DNA from 2 places in the Streptomyces sp. NPDC050121 genome. Region 1 is predicted to be linked to the other one. Evidence: riboswitches for the same ligand, from Rfam matches in the RefSeq annotation. Region 1 holds a riboswitch; the other holds the start of a gene.
What was found. Region 1 has a riboswitch for glycine ahead of gcvP (aminomethyl-transferring glycine dehydrogenase). Riboswitches for the same ligand answer to the same signal wherever they lie in the genome.
Positions count from the first base shown of each region.

Region 2: another riboswitch for glycine. It lies ahead of gcvT (glycine cleavage system aminomethyltransferase GcvT); the one in region 1 lies ahead of gcvP (aminomethyl-transferring glycine dehydrogenase).

Region 1 covers NZ_JBITJV010000035.1:91,813-99,085, reverse strand. Annotated here, with positions in the region: gene ACIBTS_RS37730 (MerR family transcriptional regulator) at 1-155, shown strand, start outside; gene ACIBTS_RS37725 (bifunctional nuclease family protein) at 241-714, shown strand; gene ACIBTS_RS37720 (MerR family transcriptional regulator) at 959-1,642, shown strand; gene ACIBTS_RS37715 (DNA polymerase IV) at 1,711-3,123, shown strand; gene ACIBTS_RS37710 (nucleotidyltransferase domain-containing protein) at 3,180-3,641, shown strand; gene ACIBTS_RS37705 (PRC-barrel domain-containing protein) at 3,647-4,018, opposite strand; glycine riboswitch at 4,131-4,226, shown strand; gene gcvP (aminomethyl-transferring glycine dehydrogenase) at 4,409-7,273, shown strand, end outside.
Region 2 covers NZ_JBITJV010000005.1:296,827-304,099, reverse strand. Annotated here, with positions in the region: gene ACIBTS_RS11000 (L-serine ammonia-lyase) at 1-559, opposite strand, end outside; gene glyA (serine hydroxymethyltransferase) at 657-1,919, opposite strand; gene gcvH (glycine cleavage system protein GcvH) at 1,934-2,311, opposite strand; gene gcvT (glycine cleavage system aminomethyltransferase GcvT) at 2,424-3,545, opposite strand; glycine riboswitch at 3,723-3,823, opposite strand; gene ACIBTS_RS10980 (AAA family ATPase) at 4,001-4,684, shown strand; gene ACIBTS_RS10975 (enhanced serine sensitivity protein SseB) at 4,763-5,569, shown strand; gene ACIBTS_RS10970 (enhanced serine sensitivity protein SseB C-terminal domain-containing protein) at 5,763-6,557, shown strand; gene ACIBTS_RS10965 (ABC transporter permease) at 6,912-7,273, shown strand, end outside.

The DNA of each region.
Region 1 (7,273 bases):
CCGGGCTCGTGGACCAGGTGGTGGCTCCGCTCAGGCGTCACCGCAATCCGCAGACCAGGGCCCATGCGGAGGCCCGTACGAAGGAACTCGCGGGGCTCACGGTGCGGCTGCACGCTGCGCTGGTGCAGACCGCGCTCGGGGTGCGGCTGCCCTGAGCGGGCGGGTTTCGACCAGGGTGGATCGGTCACCCGTTCCCGGCCCGACTACCCAAACGTCCCGGGCACGGCCTAGGGTTGCTGTGTGAACGAGCTCGATGTCGTAGGTGTCCGGGTCGAGATGCCCTCCAACCAACCGATCGTGCTGCTGCGTGAAGTGGGAGGCGACCGTTACCTTCCCATCTGGATCGGACCGGGGGAGGCGACGGCCATCGCCTTCGCCCAGCAGGGCATGGCACCCGCGCGGCCGCTGACCCACGACCTGTTCAAGGACGTGCTGGAGGCCGTCGGCCAGGAGCTCACCGAGGTGCGCATCACGGATCTGCGCGAGGGCGTCTTCTACGCGGAGCTGGTCTTCGCCAGCGGGGTCGAGGTGAGCGCGCGGCCGTCCGACGCCATAGCGCTGGCGCTGCGTACGGGGACGCCGATCTATGGCAGTGACACGGTGCTCGACGACGCGGGGATCGCCATCCCGGACGAGCAGGAGGACGAGGTGGAGAAGTTCCGCGAGTTCCTCGACCAGATCTCGCCGGAGGACTTCGGCACCAGCAACCAGTAGTCGGCACACAGCCGTGACACGGGCGTCCCGTACGGGGCGCCCGTCCTGTTCACGGCAAATGCCGGCGGCGAGTGAGAGCGTCCTACGGCTCGTTCTCGGCGCATTCGGCTAGCCTTTCCCCGCGGTGGGGTGCGGGAAACCACTCCTAGGGTGATTATCACTCGGCGTGCCGAGTGTGGCGATCGTTGACGCACCCCTGGTGACTGCCTACCGTCGAGAAGGCAGGTCAAGGACGGAGGTCGGCGTGAGAAGCAGCGGCGACGGTACGGCTGGGGGTGCCCCCGGACTCGGTGTCGGGGGGAGCGGTCCGTACCCTCCCCCAAGCTCTCAGCTGCGCTCGGGAAGGGGGTATCCCCCTCACGACAGCGCGGCCGATCACGCCCCTCATCGACCGGCGGCCGTGCCGAGCAGCGGAGGGGCGACATCCATGGCGTCCGAGCAGATCGGCTATCGCGGCCCGACGGCCTGTGCGGCCGCGGGCATCACCTATCGGCAACTGGACTACTGGGCCCGCACCGGGCTCGTCGAGCCGAGTGTGCGGCCCGCCCACGGGTCGGGTACGCAGCGGTTGTACAGCTTTCGGGACGTCGTCGTCCTGAAGATCGTCAAGCGTTTCCTCGACACCGGGGTGTCGCTGCAGAACATCCGCACCGCCGTTCAGCATCTGCGGGAGCGCGGCTTCAGCGACCTGGAGCGCATGACGCTGATGAGCGACGGCGCCACGGTCTACGAATGCACCTCTCCGGACGAGGTGCACGCGCTGCTCCAGGGCGGTCAGGGGATCTTCGGGATCGCCGTGGGCGTGGTGTGGCGGGACGTCGAGAGCGCGCTGTCGCAGTTGCACGGGGAGCGGGTCGACACCGGTGAGACGCTCGTCGGGCACAACCCGGCGGACGAGCTGGCACGTAGGCGCAACCGGGCGGTCTGAGGCTCGTCGCGTGATGTGAGGGCGGCTGTACGACCTCATTGTCAGTGGCGTGGTGCAGCATCGGACATGTGAGAAACGCGCCCACGATCCTGCACCTCGACATGGATGCCTTCTTCGCGCAGGCGGAGCAGGCGTCCAAGCCGAGTCTGCGCGGGAAAGCCGTGGTCGTGGGCGGTCTGGGGCCCCGCGGAGTGGTCGCGACCGCGTCGTACGAGGCGCGGGTCTTCGGGGTGCACTCGGCGATGCCCATGGCCCAGGCGCGCAGGCTGGCTCCGAACGCGGCCTATCTCGTTCCGCGCTTCGCGTTCTACCGGTCGATCAGCGACCAGGTCATGGAGCTGCTCGGGGCGCTGTCGCCGCTGGTGGAGCCGTTGAGTCTGGACGAGGCCTTCGTGGACCTGGAGGCCGGGGAAGCGGCCTGGGACAGTGAGTCGGCGCGGCTGGCGGGCATCAGGCTGCGCGCGGACATCCGGGCGGTCACCGGGCTCACGGGTTCGGTGGGACTGGCCTCCTGCAAGATGCTCGCGAAGATCGCCTCGGAGCAGGCGAAACCCGACGGTCTCGTACTGATCGAGCCGGGCACCGAGCGGGCGCTGCTCGGGCCCATGTCGGTGCGGACCCTGCCGGGGGTCGGCCCGGCGACCGGCGACCATCTCAGGAGGGCCGGGATCACCACGGTCGACGAGATCGCCGAGGCCGGTGAGGACGAGTTGGTTCGGCTTCTGGGTAAGGCCCATGGGCATGCCCTGTACGCCATGGCGTTGGCGCATGACGACCGGCCCGTGGTGGCCGAGCGGGAGACCAAGTCGGTGTCGGTCGAGGACACGTACGACGTGGACATCCACGATCGGGTCCGGGTCGAGCTGGAGGTGCAACGGCTGGCGGACCGGTGTGTGCGGCGGCTGCGGGGGGCGGGTCTGTCCGGGCGGACCATCGTGCTGAAGGTGCGGCGGTACGACTTCTCCACGCTCACCCGGTCCGAGACCCTGCGCGGTCCCACGGACGATCCGGCGGTGATCCGGGAGGCGGCGGCCCGGCTGCTGGAATCCGTGGACACGACGGGAGGGGTGCGGCTGCTCGGCGTGGGCGTCAGCGGGCTGGCGGACTTCACGCAGGAGGACCTGTTCGCGCAGGCGGCGGAGGAGCGGGCGGAAGGGCCCGAGGAGGACCTGGCGGACGAGCCCGTCGGCGAGGAGCCGGTGCCGGTCGAGCACCACTGGCGGCCGGGACACGACGTGCGGCATGCCGAACTCGGCCACGGGTGGGTGCAGGGCAGTGGGCTGGGCCGGGTCACGGTGCGGTTCGAGACGCCCGAGTCGGAGCCGGGACGGGTGCGGACGTTCCGGACCGACGACCCTGAGCTGGAGCCGGCGGATCCGCTGCCACTGGTGCGGCGAATATCTGACGAGGACGGCCGGGCCGGGAACTCTCAGCGAGACGGATCAGTTACACAGAGTGAAGCGGCTCGCGGTGTGGGATGAGTCGGAGGGGTGGCGCTGTCCTGCGAGGCGGCGCCGATAGGAGAGGGGGAAGCTGGATGAAACTGCACGGAGGTCGGGTCGTGGACGCGGGTGGGGTGTCGCCGGAGCGTGCGGCGGAGATGCGGCAGGTGGTGGATCGGGTCACCCGCTGGTGCGCGAACCGGAGCGACGTGGTCGGGCTGCTCCTCGTCGGGTCATGTGCGCGTGGTGCCGCGCGTCCCGATTCGGACGTCGATCTCGTGCTGTTGTCGACGGCCCCTGACCGGTACGCCGCCGACGACGCCTGGGCGGGTGAACTGTCCCTGGGGGAGCTGGTCCGCGTGCAGGAATGGGGGCCCATCACCGAATGGCGGCATGTCACCGCTTCCGGTCTGGAAGTGGAGGTGGGGGTCGGTTCTCCCGACTGGGCGCGGGCCGATCCGGTCGACGACGGCACGCGGAGAGTCGTCACGGACGGAGCCCGGCCGCTGTACGACCCTGCCGGGATCCTCCGGGAGCTGATACAGGCCTGTGCCTGAGGGGCTCAGCTCTCGTCCGTCCCCGCGAGCCGGCCGAAGTCGTGGTCGGGAAGCGGAGGCGGGGCGGCCACGTCGAGGCCGTAGTGGTGGTAGAGCTGGAGTTCCTGCTCCGGAGAGAGGTGGCGGCCCACGCCGAAGTCCGGGGCGTCCTTGATCAGGGCCCGGTCGAAGGGAATGTGCAGGGTGCCCTCGACCAGCTCGCTGGGCTCCAGAGGGACGAAGGCGTCGCGGGAGAACAGACCGGTGCGTATGGCCGCCCACTCCGGCACTCCGGTGGCGTCGTCGAGGTAGACCTCGTCGACGGTGCCGATCTTGGTGCCGTTGCGGTCGAACGCCTTGCGGCCGATCAGGTTGCGCGGATCGATGTCGGTCTGCACGGGCCCTCCACATGGTCGCAACTCATCCGTAAGCACTACAAAAGAGCACTTTGGGACGGGCGGCCACTCGAGAGGGTGGCGTTGACCTCGCTGGTAGTCTGACAACGGCTGCTGACCCCGTGCGGGAGAGTCCTCCGGACATAATCGGAGGCGCCGAAGGAGCAAATCCTCCCCGGAATCTCTCAGGCTCACGTACCGCACGGACGAGGTCACTCTGGAAAGCAGGGCGGGTGCCGACGGCGTCGACGGCGTCCGCTCTCACCGACGGTGAAAGCCGGCTGTCCTCGGGCGGCCGGTGAAGCTCTCAGGTTGAGATGACAGAGGGGGAGGCCGTCCGGGTACCCGCGCCGTGGTGACCCTCGAAGGTCGTCAGACCAGGAGGCCTCAGAAATGACCGCCGATCGCATTCCGCTCTCCGAACTCGAACAGGGAATCCCCTTCGAGCAGCGCCACATCGGGCCCGACGTCGAGGCGCGGGCCAAGATGCTCGCGCAGGTCGGCTACGGCTCGCTCGACGAGCTCACCGCCGTCGCCGTCCCGGATGTGATCAAGAACGCCGACACGCTGGACCTGCCGGGAGCGCGCACCGAGGCCGAGGTGCTGGCCGAACTGCGTTCGCTGGCCGACCGCAACCAGGTTCTCGACTCGATGATCGGGCTCGGGTACTACGGGACGTTCACGCCGCCCGTCATCCTGCGCAACGTCATGGAGAACCCGGCCTGGTACACGGCCTACACGCCGTACCAGCCGGAGATCTCGCAGGGTCGGCTCGAGGCGCTGCTGAACTTCCAGACCATGGTGGCCGACCTGACCGGGCTGCCCACCTCCGGTGCGTCCCTGCTCGACGAGGGCACGGCCGCCGCCGAGGCCATGGCGCTGTCCCGGCGGATGGGGAAGAACAAAAAGGGCCTCTTCCTCATTGACGCGGACGTGCTGCCGCAGACCATCGCCGTGATCGAGACCCGGGCCGAGCCGACCGGCGTGGAGGTCGTCGTCGCGGACCTGAGCGACGGCATTCCGGCGGAGTTCGCCGGGCGCGAGATCAACGGCGTGCTCGTGCAGTACCCCGGAGCCTCCGGCGCCGTGCGCGACCTCAAGGCGATCGTCGACGAGGCGCACGGGCTCGGCGCGCTTGTCACGGTGGCCGCGGATCTGCTCGCGCTGACGCTGCTGAAGTCGCCCGGTGAGCTGGGGGCGGACATCGCGGTCGGCACGACGCAGCGGTTCGGGGTGCCGATGGGCTTCGGCGGGCCGCACGCCGGCTACATGGCCGTCCACGAGAAGTTCGCGCGCAGCCTGCCCGGGCGGCTCGTGGGGGTGTCCGTCGACGCGGACGGGCACAAGGCCTACCGGCTGGCGCTGCAGACGCGTGAGCAGCACATCCGGCGTGAGAAGGCCACGAGCAACATCTGCACGGCGCAGGTGCTGCTGGCGGTGATGGCGGGCATGTACGCCGTCTACCACGGGCCGGACGGGCTGCGGGCGATCGCCCTGCGCACCCACCGGTACGCGGCGATCCTCGCCGCCGGGCTCTCGGCCGGCGGAGTCGAGGTCGTGCACGGGTCGTACTTCGACACCTTGACCGTGCGGGTGCCGGCGAAGGCCGCCGAGGTCGTCGCCGCCGCGCGGAAGCACGGGGTCAACCTGCACCTCGTCGACGCCGACCAGGTGTCGATCGCCTGCGACGAGACGACCGGGCGGGCGCAGGTGGCGGCGGTCTGGGCCGCCTTCGGCGTGGACGGCGACATCGAGTCGCTCGACACGGCCACCGCCGAAGCCCTGCCCGCCGGGCTGCTGCGGTCCGACGCGATCCTGACCCACCCTGTCTTCCACCGGCACCGCTCCGAGACCGCGATGCTGCGCTATCTGCGCAGGCTCGCCGACCGGGACTACGCGCTGGACCGGGGCATGATCCCGCTGGGCTCCTGCACCATGAAGCTCAACGCGACCACCGAGATGGAGCCGGTCACCTGGCCCGAGTTCGGGCAGTTGCACCCCTTCGCGCCGGCCGAGCAGGCGGCGGGCTACCTCACCCTCATCCGTGAGCTGGAGGAGCGGCTCGCCGAGGTCACCGGGTACGACAAGGTGTCCCTGCAGCCGAACGCCGGGTCGCAGGGGGAGCTGGCGGGGCTGCTCGCCGTCCGCGGGTACCACCGGGGCAACGGGGACGAGCAGCGGACGGTCTGCCTGATCCCGTCCTCCGCGCATGGCACGAACGCGGCCAGTGCCGTCATGGCGGGCATGAAGGTCGTCGTCGTGAAGACCGCCGAGGACGGCGAGATCGACGTCGAGGACCTGCGGGCGAAGATCGAACAGCACCGGGACGAGCTGGCGGTGCTGATGATCACCTACCCGTCCACGCACGGCGTCTTCGAGGAGCACGTCGCGGACATCTGCGCGCAGGTGCACGAGGCGGGCGGGCAGGTGTACGTCGACGGCGCCAACCTCAACGCGCTCGTCGGGCTCGCCAAGCCGGGGCACTTCGGCGGGGACGTCTCGCACCTGAACCTGCACAAGACGTTCTGCATCCCGCACGGCGGTGGCGGCCCGGGGGTCGGGCCGGTCGCCGTACGGTCGCATCTGGCGCCGTATCTGCCGAACCACCCGCTGCAGCCCGCCGCCGGGCCGGAGACGGGTGTGGGGCCGATCTCGGCGGCTCCCTGGGGCTCCGCCGGGATCCTGCCGATCTCCTGGGCCTATGTGCGGCTCATGGGCGGCGAGGGGCTCAAGCGGGCCACGCAGGTCGCGGTGCTCAGCGCCAACTACATCGCCAAGCGGCTGGAGCCGCACTACCCGGTGCTCTACACCGGCCCGGGCGGGCTGGTCGCGCACGAGTGCATCATCGACCTGCGGCCGCTCACCAAGGCGACCGGGGTGAGCGTCGACGACGTCGCCAAGCGGCTCATCGACTACGGGTTCCACGCGCCGACGATGTCGTTCCCGGTGGCCGGGACGCTGATGATCGAGCCGACCGAGTCCGAGGACCTCATCGAGCTGGACCGTTTCTGCGAGGCGATGATCGCCATTCGCGCGGAGATCGAGAAGGTCGGGGCCGGCGAGTGGCCGGCCGAGGACAACCCGCTCCGGGGCGCCCCGCACACCGCGGCGGCGCTCGGCGGGGAATGGGAGCACGCGTACACGCGTGAGGAGGCCGTCTTCCCGGCCGGGGTGTCCGCCGCCGACAAGTACTGGCCGCCGGTGCGCCGGATCGACCAGGCCTTCGGCGACCGGAACCTGGTCTGCTCGTGCCCCCCG
Region 2 (7,273 bases), on a different contig from region 1:
CCTTCGCCAGGCGCAGCAGCTCGTCGCCGGTACGGAAGGGATACTTCAGGACCGTGTCGTCGAGTTTGATGCGGTCCTGCCCGACCGCTTCCTCGTCCACGACGAACCCGCCGCCGACCGAGTAGTACGTTTTGGTGAGCAGTTCCGCGCCCGAGGCGTCGTACGCCCACAGCGTCATGCCGTTCGCGTGGTACGGCAGGGCCTTGCGGCGGTGCAGGACCAGGTCGTCGTCGAAGGAGAACGGGATCTCGTGCGAGCCCAGCAGCCGCAGCCGGCCGGACTCCTTGATCTGCTCCACCCTGTCGTCCGCCCCCTCCACGTCCACCGTGCGCGGCGAGGAGCCCTCCAGGCCGAGCAGGACCGCCTTCGGGGTGCCGTGGCCGTGGCCGGTCGCGCCGAGCGAGCCGTACAGCTCGCCGCGGACCGACGCGACGGCGTCCAGCAGGCCCTCGTTGCGCAGTCGCCGCGCGAACATGCGGGCCGCGCGCATCGGGCCGACCGTGTGGGAGCTGGACGGGCCGATGCCGATCGAGAACAGGTCGAAGACCGAGATGGCCACGGGGACTCCTCAAGACAAGGGGTGGTGCAGAAAGGTTTTCGCCGGGTGCCCCGCCCACCCGTCTTACGAGTGTGCGGGGCTGCCGGGCAAACAGGAACTACTTGTTCAGAACGGGGTACAGCGGGTGCTTCTCGGCCAGGGCGACGACCCGGGCCTTGAGCGCCTGCGCGTCGTAGGACGGCTTGAGCGCCTGCGCGATGACGTCCGCGACCTCCGCGAAGTCCTCGGCGGTGAAGCCGCGGGTGGCGAGGGCCGGGGTGCCGATCCGCAGCCCCGACGTCACCATCGGAGGCCGCGGGTCGTTCGGGACCGCGTTGCGGTTGACGGTGATGCCGACCTCGTGGAGACGGTCCTCGGCCTGCTGCCCGTCCAGCTCGGACTCGCGCAGGTCGACCAGGATCAGGTGCACGTCGGTGCCGCCGGACAGCACGTTCACGCCGGCCTCGCGGGCGTCCGGCGCCGTCAGCCGCTCGGCGAGGATCCGCGCGCCCTCGACCGTACGGCGCTGGCGCTCCTTGAACTCCGCCGAGGCCGCCACCTTGAAGGAGACCGCCTTCGCCGCGATCACATGCTCCAGGGGACCGCCCTGGAAGCCCGGGAACACGGAGGAGTTCAGCTTCTTCGCGAACGCCTGCTTCGCCAGGATGATCCCGCCGCGCGGGCCGCCCAGCGTCTTGTGCGTGGTGGACGTGACGACGTCCGCGAACTCCACCGGGTTGGGGTGCAGCCCGGCCGCGACCAGGCCCGCGAAGTGCGCCATGTCGACCCACAGATACGCCTCGACCTCGTCGGCGATCCGGCGGAACTCCGCGAAGTCCAGCTGCCGCGGATACGCCGACCACCCGGCGATGATCACCTTCGGCCGGTGCTCCTTGGCGAGACGCTCGACCTCGGCCATGTCGACCAGACCGGCGTCGTCCACGTGGTAGGCGACCACGTCGAACTGCTTGCCGGAGAAGTTGAGCCGCATCCCGTGGGTGAGGTGGCCGCCGTGGGCGAGGTCCAGGCCGAGGATGGTGTCGCCGGGCTGGGCGAGGGCGAACAGGGCGGCCTGGTTGGCGGAGGCGCCCGAGTGCGGCTGGACGTTGGCGTACTCGGCGCCGAACAGGTCCTTGATCCGGTCGATGGCGATCTGCTCGGCGACGTCGACGTGCTCGCAGCCGCCGTAGTAGCGCCGGCCCGGATAGCCCTCGGCGTACTTGTTGGTCAGGACCGAGCCCTGCGCCTCCATGACCGCGAGCGGAGCGAAGTTCTCCGAGGCGATCATCTCGAGGGTGGACTGCTGGCGGCCCAGTTCGGCGTCGACGGCGGCGGCGATCTCCGGGTCGAGCTCGTGCAGGGGCGTGTTCAGGACGGACATGCGTCTACGACTCCTCAGCCGGTGGTGAAGGCGGTGTACTCGTCGGCGGACAGCAGCTCCTGCGGCTCGCCCGCGACGCGTACCTTGAACAGCCACCCGCCCTCGAAGGGGGCGGAGTTCACCAGCGACGGGTCGTCGGCGACATCCTGGTTGACCTCGACGACCTCGCCGTCGACCGGCGAGTACAGCTCGCTGACCGACTTGGTCGACTCCAGCTCACCGCAGGACTCGCCCGCGGTCACCGTGGCACCGACCTCCGGGAGCTGGACGAACACCACGTCGCCGAGCGCGTTGGCCGCGTGCTCCGTGATGCCGACCGTCGAGACGCCGTCCTCGGCGCCCGACAGCCACTCGTGCTCCTTGCTGTAGCGCAGCTGCTGGGGGTTGCTCATGGCCTGAATTCTCCTGTACGCGGGTGGGTGCTGATGAAGGGGGGACTGCTGGAACCGTGCGTGAGCAGCGGGAATGTGTGCGGCGTCACGCGCCCGGAGGGGTCTTGAGTCTCTACTTGTGGCGCTTGTAGAAGGGCAGCGCCACGACCTCGTACGGCTCGTGGGCGCCCCGGATGTCCACGCCGACGCCCGGGGTCCCCGGCGCCGCGTGGGCCGCGTCGACGTACGCCATCGCGATCGGCCTGCCGAGGGTGGGGGAGGGGGCGCCGGAGGTGACCTCGCCGATCACGGCACCGCCCGCGACGACCGCGTACCCGGCGCGCGGGACGCGACGCCCCTCGGCGACCAGGCCGACGAGGACGCGCGGGGGCTGCTCCTGCGCCCGCGAGGCCGCCGCGGCGAGCGCCTCGCGCCCCACGAAGTCGCCCTCCTTGCCGAACTTGACCACCCGGCCCAGCCCGGCGTCGAACGGGGTGAGGGAGGTGCTCAGCTCGTGCCCGTACAGCGGCATGCCCGCCTCCAGACGCAGCGTGTCCCGGCAGGACAGGCCGCATGGGAGAAGTCCGACGCCCTCGCCCGCCTTGGTCAGCGCCTGCCACAGCTCGACGGCGTGCTCCGGCTTCACGAACAGCTCGAAGCCGTCCTCGCCGGTGTAGCCGGTGCGCGCGATGAGCGCGGGGACGCCGGCGACGGTGCCGGGCAGACCGGCGTAGTACTTCAGGCCGTCGAGGTCGGCGTCCGTAAGCGAGGCCAGGATGCCGGGGGACTCCGGTCCCTGGACGGCGATCAGGGCGTAGGCGTCCCGGTCGTCACGGACCTCGGCGTCGAAGCCGGCGGAACGCTCCACGAGGGCGTCCAGCACGACCTGCGCGTTGGAGGCGTTGGCGACGACCATGAACTCCGCGTCGGCGAGCCGGTACACGATCAGGTCGTCGAGGATGCCGCCGTCCGCGCCGCAGATCATGGTGTAGCGGGCGCGGCCCACGCCCACGGCCGCGAGGTCGCCGACGAGCGCGAAGTTCAGCAGGGCGCCCGCCTGCGGACCGCTGACGGTGATCTCGCCCATGTGGGAGAGGTCGAACAGCCCGGCCTTCGTGCGGACGGCGTTGTGCTCGTCGCGCTCGGAGCCGTAGCGCAGGGGCATGTCCCAGCCGGCGAAGTCGGTCATGGTCGCGCCGAGGACACGATGCAGCGCATCGAGCGCGGTGTGACGGAGTTCTTCAGTACTGCTCATCGGACGGTCGTCTCCCAAGGCATGACGGGCGAGGTGGTTCCTCCCCACTCCTCCCCATCTGTCATCGGAACCTGAGAGGTTCGCCATGACTGCCCGTTACGACGGGTCGGACATGGCTTGCACCTTGGGTGGGGCCGACCTCGTCGAGACAAGGGGCGGCCCGCTTTTCAGATGTGCCTCGCCCGCGCGGTAACGGGGACCTGAGAGATTCAAGGGAGGGACTTGCTCCTTCGGCGCCCCAGCGAAACTGCTGCTGAGGACTCTCCCGCGCGGATTCGAACGGCCGGTATGCAGTTGGCGCGGCCATCATTGCACGGCCCGCCCCGATCGCGGCAGGCCGCATCTGTAACCGGCCTGTGTCGGTATGCGTACGAAATCGCGAGGCGCCGCGCATTACCTTCTCTTTACGCTTGGCGGGGATGAGGACTACCTGACCCCAGGGGAGGACGATCACGGTGAACGAGGCGACCACGGCGAGGACCACGGCATTCGCGACCATCTCGGGGATCGCGCTGCCCGCGCAGCCCGGCGCCCAGGCCCGCAAGGCGTGCGGCCGGCAGCCCGAGCCCGTCGTCCGTGACCTGCGCGAGCGGGCCGGCCGCAGCCCGCACGGCCTGCTCTTCGGCCCCCGTGACCTGGTCGTGGTCACCGGACTGCCCGGCAGCGGCAAGTCCACGCTCATGAAGCGGGCCGTGAGCGGTGTCCGCGTCGACTCCCAGGACACCCGCGACCGCTGGGACGCCCGCGCACCCCGCCTCCTGCCCTACGCCCTCTACCGCCCCCTCGTCCGCCTCGCCCACTACGCCGGACTGCGCCGGGCCCTGCGCGGCGGCAAGGGCGTCGTCGTGCACGACTGCGGCACACAGACCTGGGTGCGTGACTGGCTGGCCCGCGAGGCCCGCCGCCGCGGCGGCACCCTCCACCTGCTGCTGCTCGACGTCGGCGCGGACACGGCCCTGGAGGGCCAGCGCGAGCGCGGCCAAGGCGTCTCGCGGTACGCGTTCCTGCGCCACCGGCACGCCGCCGCCCGGCTGCTGCGCTCGGTGGAGAAGGGCCGGCTGCCCGAGGGCTGCGGCTCGGCGGTCCTGCTCGACCGCGACGCGGCCGACACGCTGCGCCGGATCGGATTCACGGGCTGAGGGCTCGGGCGGAACGCCCGGTACCCGCTAGCCTTTCAGCCACAGCAGAGTGAGCGGTTCTTAGCAGGCGGTAGGCAGATGGACTTCCCCCCGGCAGACTTCCCGACGGACTTCTCCGCGGACTTCCCGGCGCAGGCGCACCCCCATTCGCACGGCGGATGGCCCGGCAACGAGCTGGAGGAGGTGCTCTCCGTCTCCCTCGGCGTGCCGGGAGCCGGCGGCCGCATCGTGGAGGTGCTCGGCCGCAGCTTCGTCTGGGTGCCGCTGCCCAGCGGCGGCGGCCCGCACAGCGGCCCCCTCGACCTGCCCACCCTGGAGCTCGACGGCCAGGTGTACGTGCCGGTCTTCAGCTCCGAGGAGCAGTTCCGCCAGGTCGTCGGCTCGCACATGTCGTTCACGATCGCGCCCGCCGTGGAGTTCGCCCGCGGGCTGCCCCCGCAGGTCGGCATCATGGTGAACCCCGAGGGCGTGGTCGGCGTCCCGCTGCCGCCGCCGGCCGTCGCCGAGCTGTGCCGGGCGGGCCGCACCCCGTTGGACGGCCCCGCGAGCGGCGGCCGCGTCCGCCTCTACGAGCCCGACTGGCAGGACGACCCGGTGGACTTCCTGGCCGCGGCCTCGGCGGAGTTCGAGTCCATAGGCGTGGTCCGCACGGCCCGCCGCTGCCTGGCCGCGATCGAGACGGCGGACCCGGTGATGTTCGTCGGCGTCGAACTCTCCCAGTGGGAGGGCGACCTGCGCGCACTCCCGCTGGAGGCACTCGGCAGGGCCCTGGGCCGCACCTCGTCCCCCTGGCCGGTCAACCTGGTCCTCCTGGACGTCGCCCAGGACCCGGTGGGCGAATGGCTGAGGACCAGGGTCCGCCCCTTCTACACAAGGGCCCACTAGCAACTCCCTCAGGGTAAAGCCGGCCTGGGGGCGCGGGGCTGTGCTCCCCTGCGGCTTCGCCGCGGGGCGCGCTCGGCCACGCACGATCTGCAGCCCGAGGATGACAGCACGCCCCGAGCTCTCAACGGCTCGACCAGCAGAGCGCCTAAGCTGGACTCCAACGCGGGGCAACAAAAAAGAAGGGGCGGTACAGGTGAGCGCCAGCGGCATCGCGACCGGTCAGGTCGAGCACATGCTGCGCCAGGTCACGCCCGGGCGCTACGACGCCTACGAGGCGCTCCTGCGCGCGCTCGCGACCCCCTCCTCCGGCCAGGTCTGGATGCTCCTGTGGCACGGCCAGGCCGGCTCCCCGGACGCCCAGTACGGAAACATGGAGGTCGAGGGCTACGGCTACGCGCCGTGCGTGACCTCCGCCCAGGAGCTCAGCGCGAGCGGCTGGAACAGGTCCTACGAGGTGGTCGACGGACTCGACGTGGCCCGCACCCTCTACCCCGACCACTACGGTCTCTGGCTGAATCCGCACGCTCCCGGCGGCGGCGTCGGCATCCCCTGGCTGGACCTGCGCCGGATCGCGACCGGCCTGGAGCGCCAGCCCGCAGGCCCGCTGCGGCTGTCCGAGCCCGGCATCGAGGTCCCGCAGTTCTACGCCCTGCTCGCGCAGAACGCCCACCGTACCCCGGTGGTCCGCGCGTTGCGCCGGGCCTGGGTACAGCCGGCGCTGGGCGCTCCCTACCTGGCCATCGGGCTCGACGTGTACGAGTCCTCGCCGCCGGCCGTGGACGCCGTACGGGCGATGATGCAGCAGTCCATCGGCGCGGTGCCGGAGGGGCTGCCGGTGTCGACGGTCGCCATGACCGACGAGTACGACCCCGTCGTGATGTGGATGCGTGCCAACGCCCGGCCTTTCTACGACCGTGAGGCCCACGCTTCCGCCCCGGCCCAGGCGCCCGCGGGCGGCTACGGCTATCCGCCCACCGGACGCTACTGACCGCCGCCGCGGATCTCCCTCGCCCCTCCTGTCGCCTTCACCCTTCCTTCCACTCCTGTCACGGGGTGGTTACCGGACGTCTTCGCGCGTAGATAACGGCGATTAGTACCAGTTATGTCCGATCTGCCCTAACTAATCCCCGTCCGGGGGGCGTTACCCGCCGTCCGGATAACGGAACCCCTCTACCCGCATCACGTTTACGCATCCATTCACTGCCAAGTCTGGCAACAGATCGCCAAAGCGTTGAAGACTCCCGCTCCAGGGGACTTATCCCCTGCGTATTACGGACTGATCACGCCGCTACCGCGGCAAAGTGCGGGCCGGCTACCGCCGGTTGAGAGGGGTCCCTGCCAGATGACGGCACCATTGCACGAGCCGACCGCGGAAGCGGCCCCGAGCGCGGCCGAGGAAGCGGCGGTCGCCACCAGCGGCGCCAAGGCCGTTCAGGGCCGTTCCCTGGGCCGGATCGCCTGGGAGCGCCTCAAGCGGGACAAGCTGGCCCTCACGGGCGGCATCGTGGTGCTTTTCCTCGTCGTGATCGCGCTGCTCGCGCCGGTCATCACCGGGCTCCTGGACCAGGACCCGAACGAGTACCACGAGAACCTCATCGACCCGCTCTTCGGCACGCCCACGGGCTCCCTGGGCGGTGTCAGCGGCGACCATTTGCTCGGCGTCGAGCCGGTCAACGGCCGCGACATCTTCGCCCGCATCCTCTA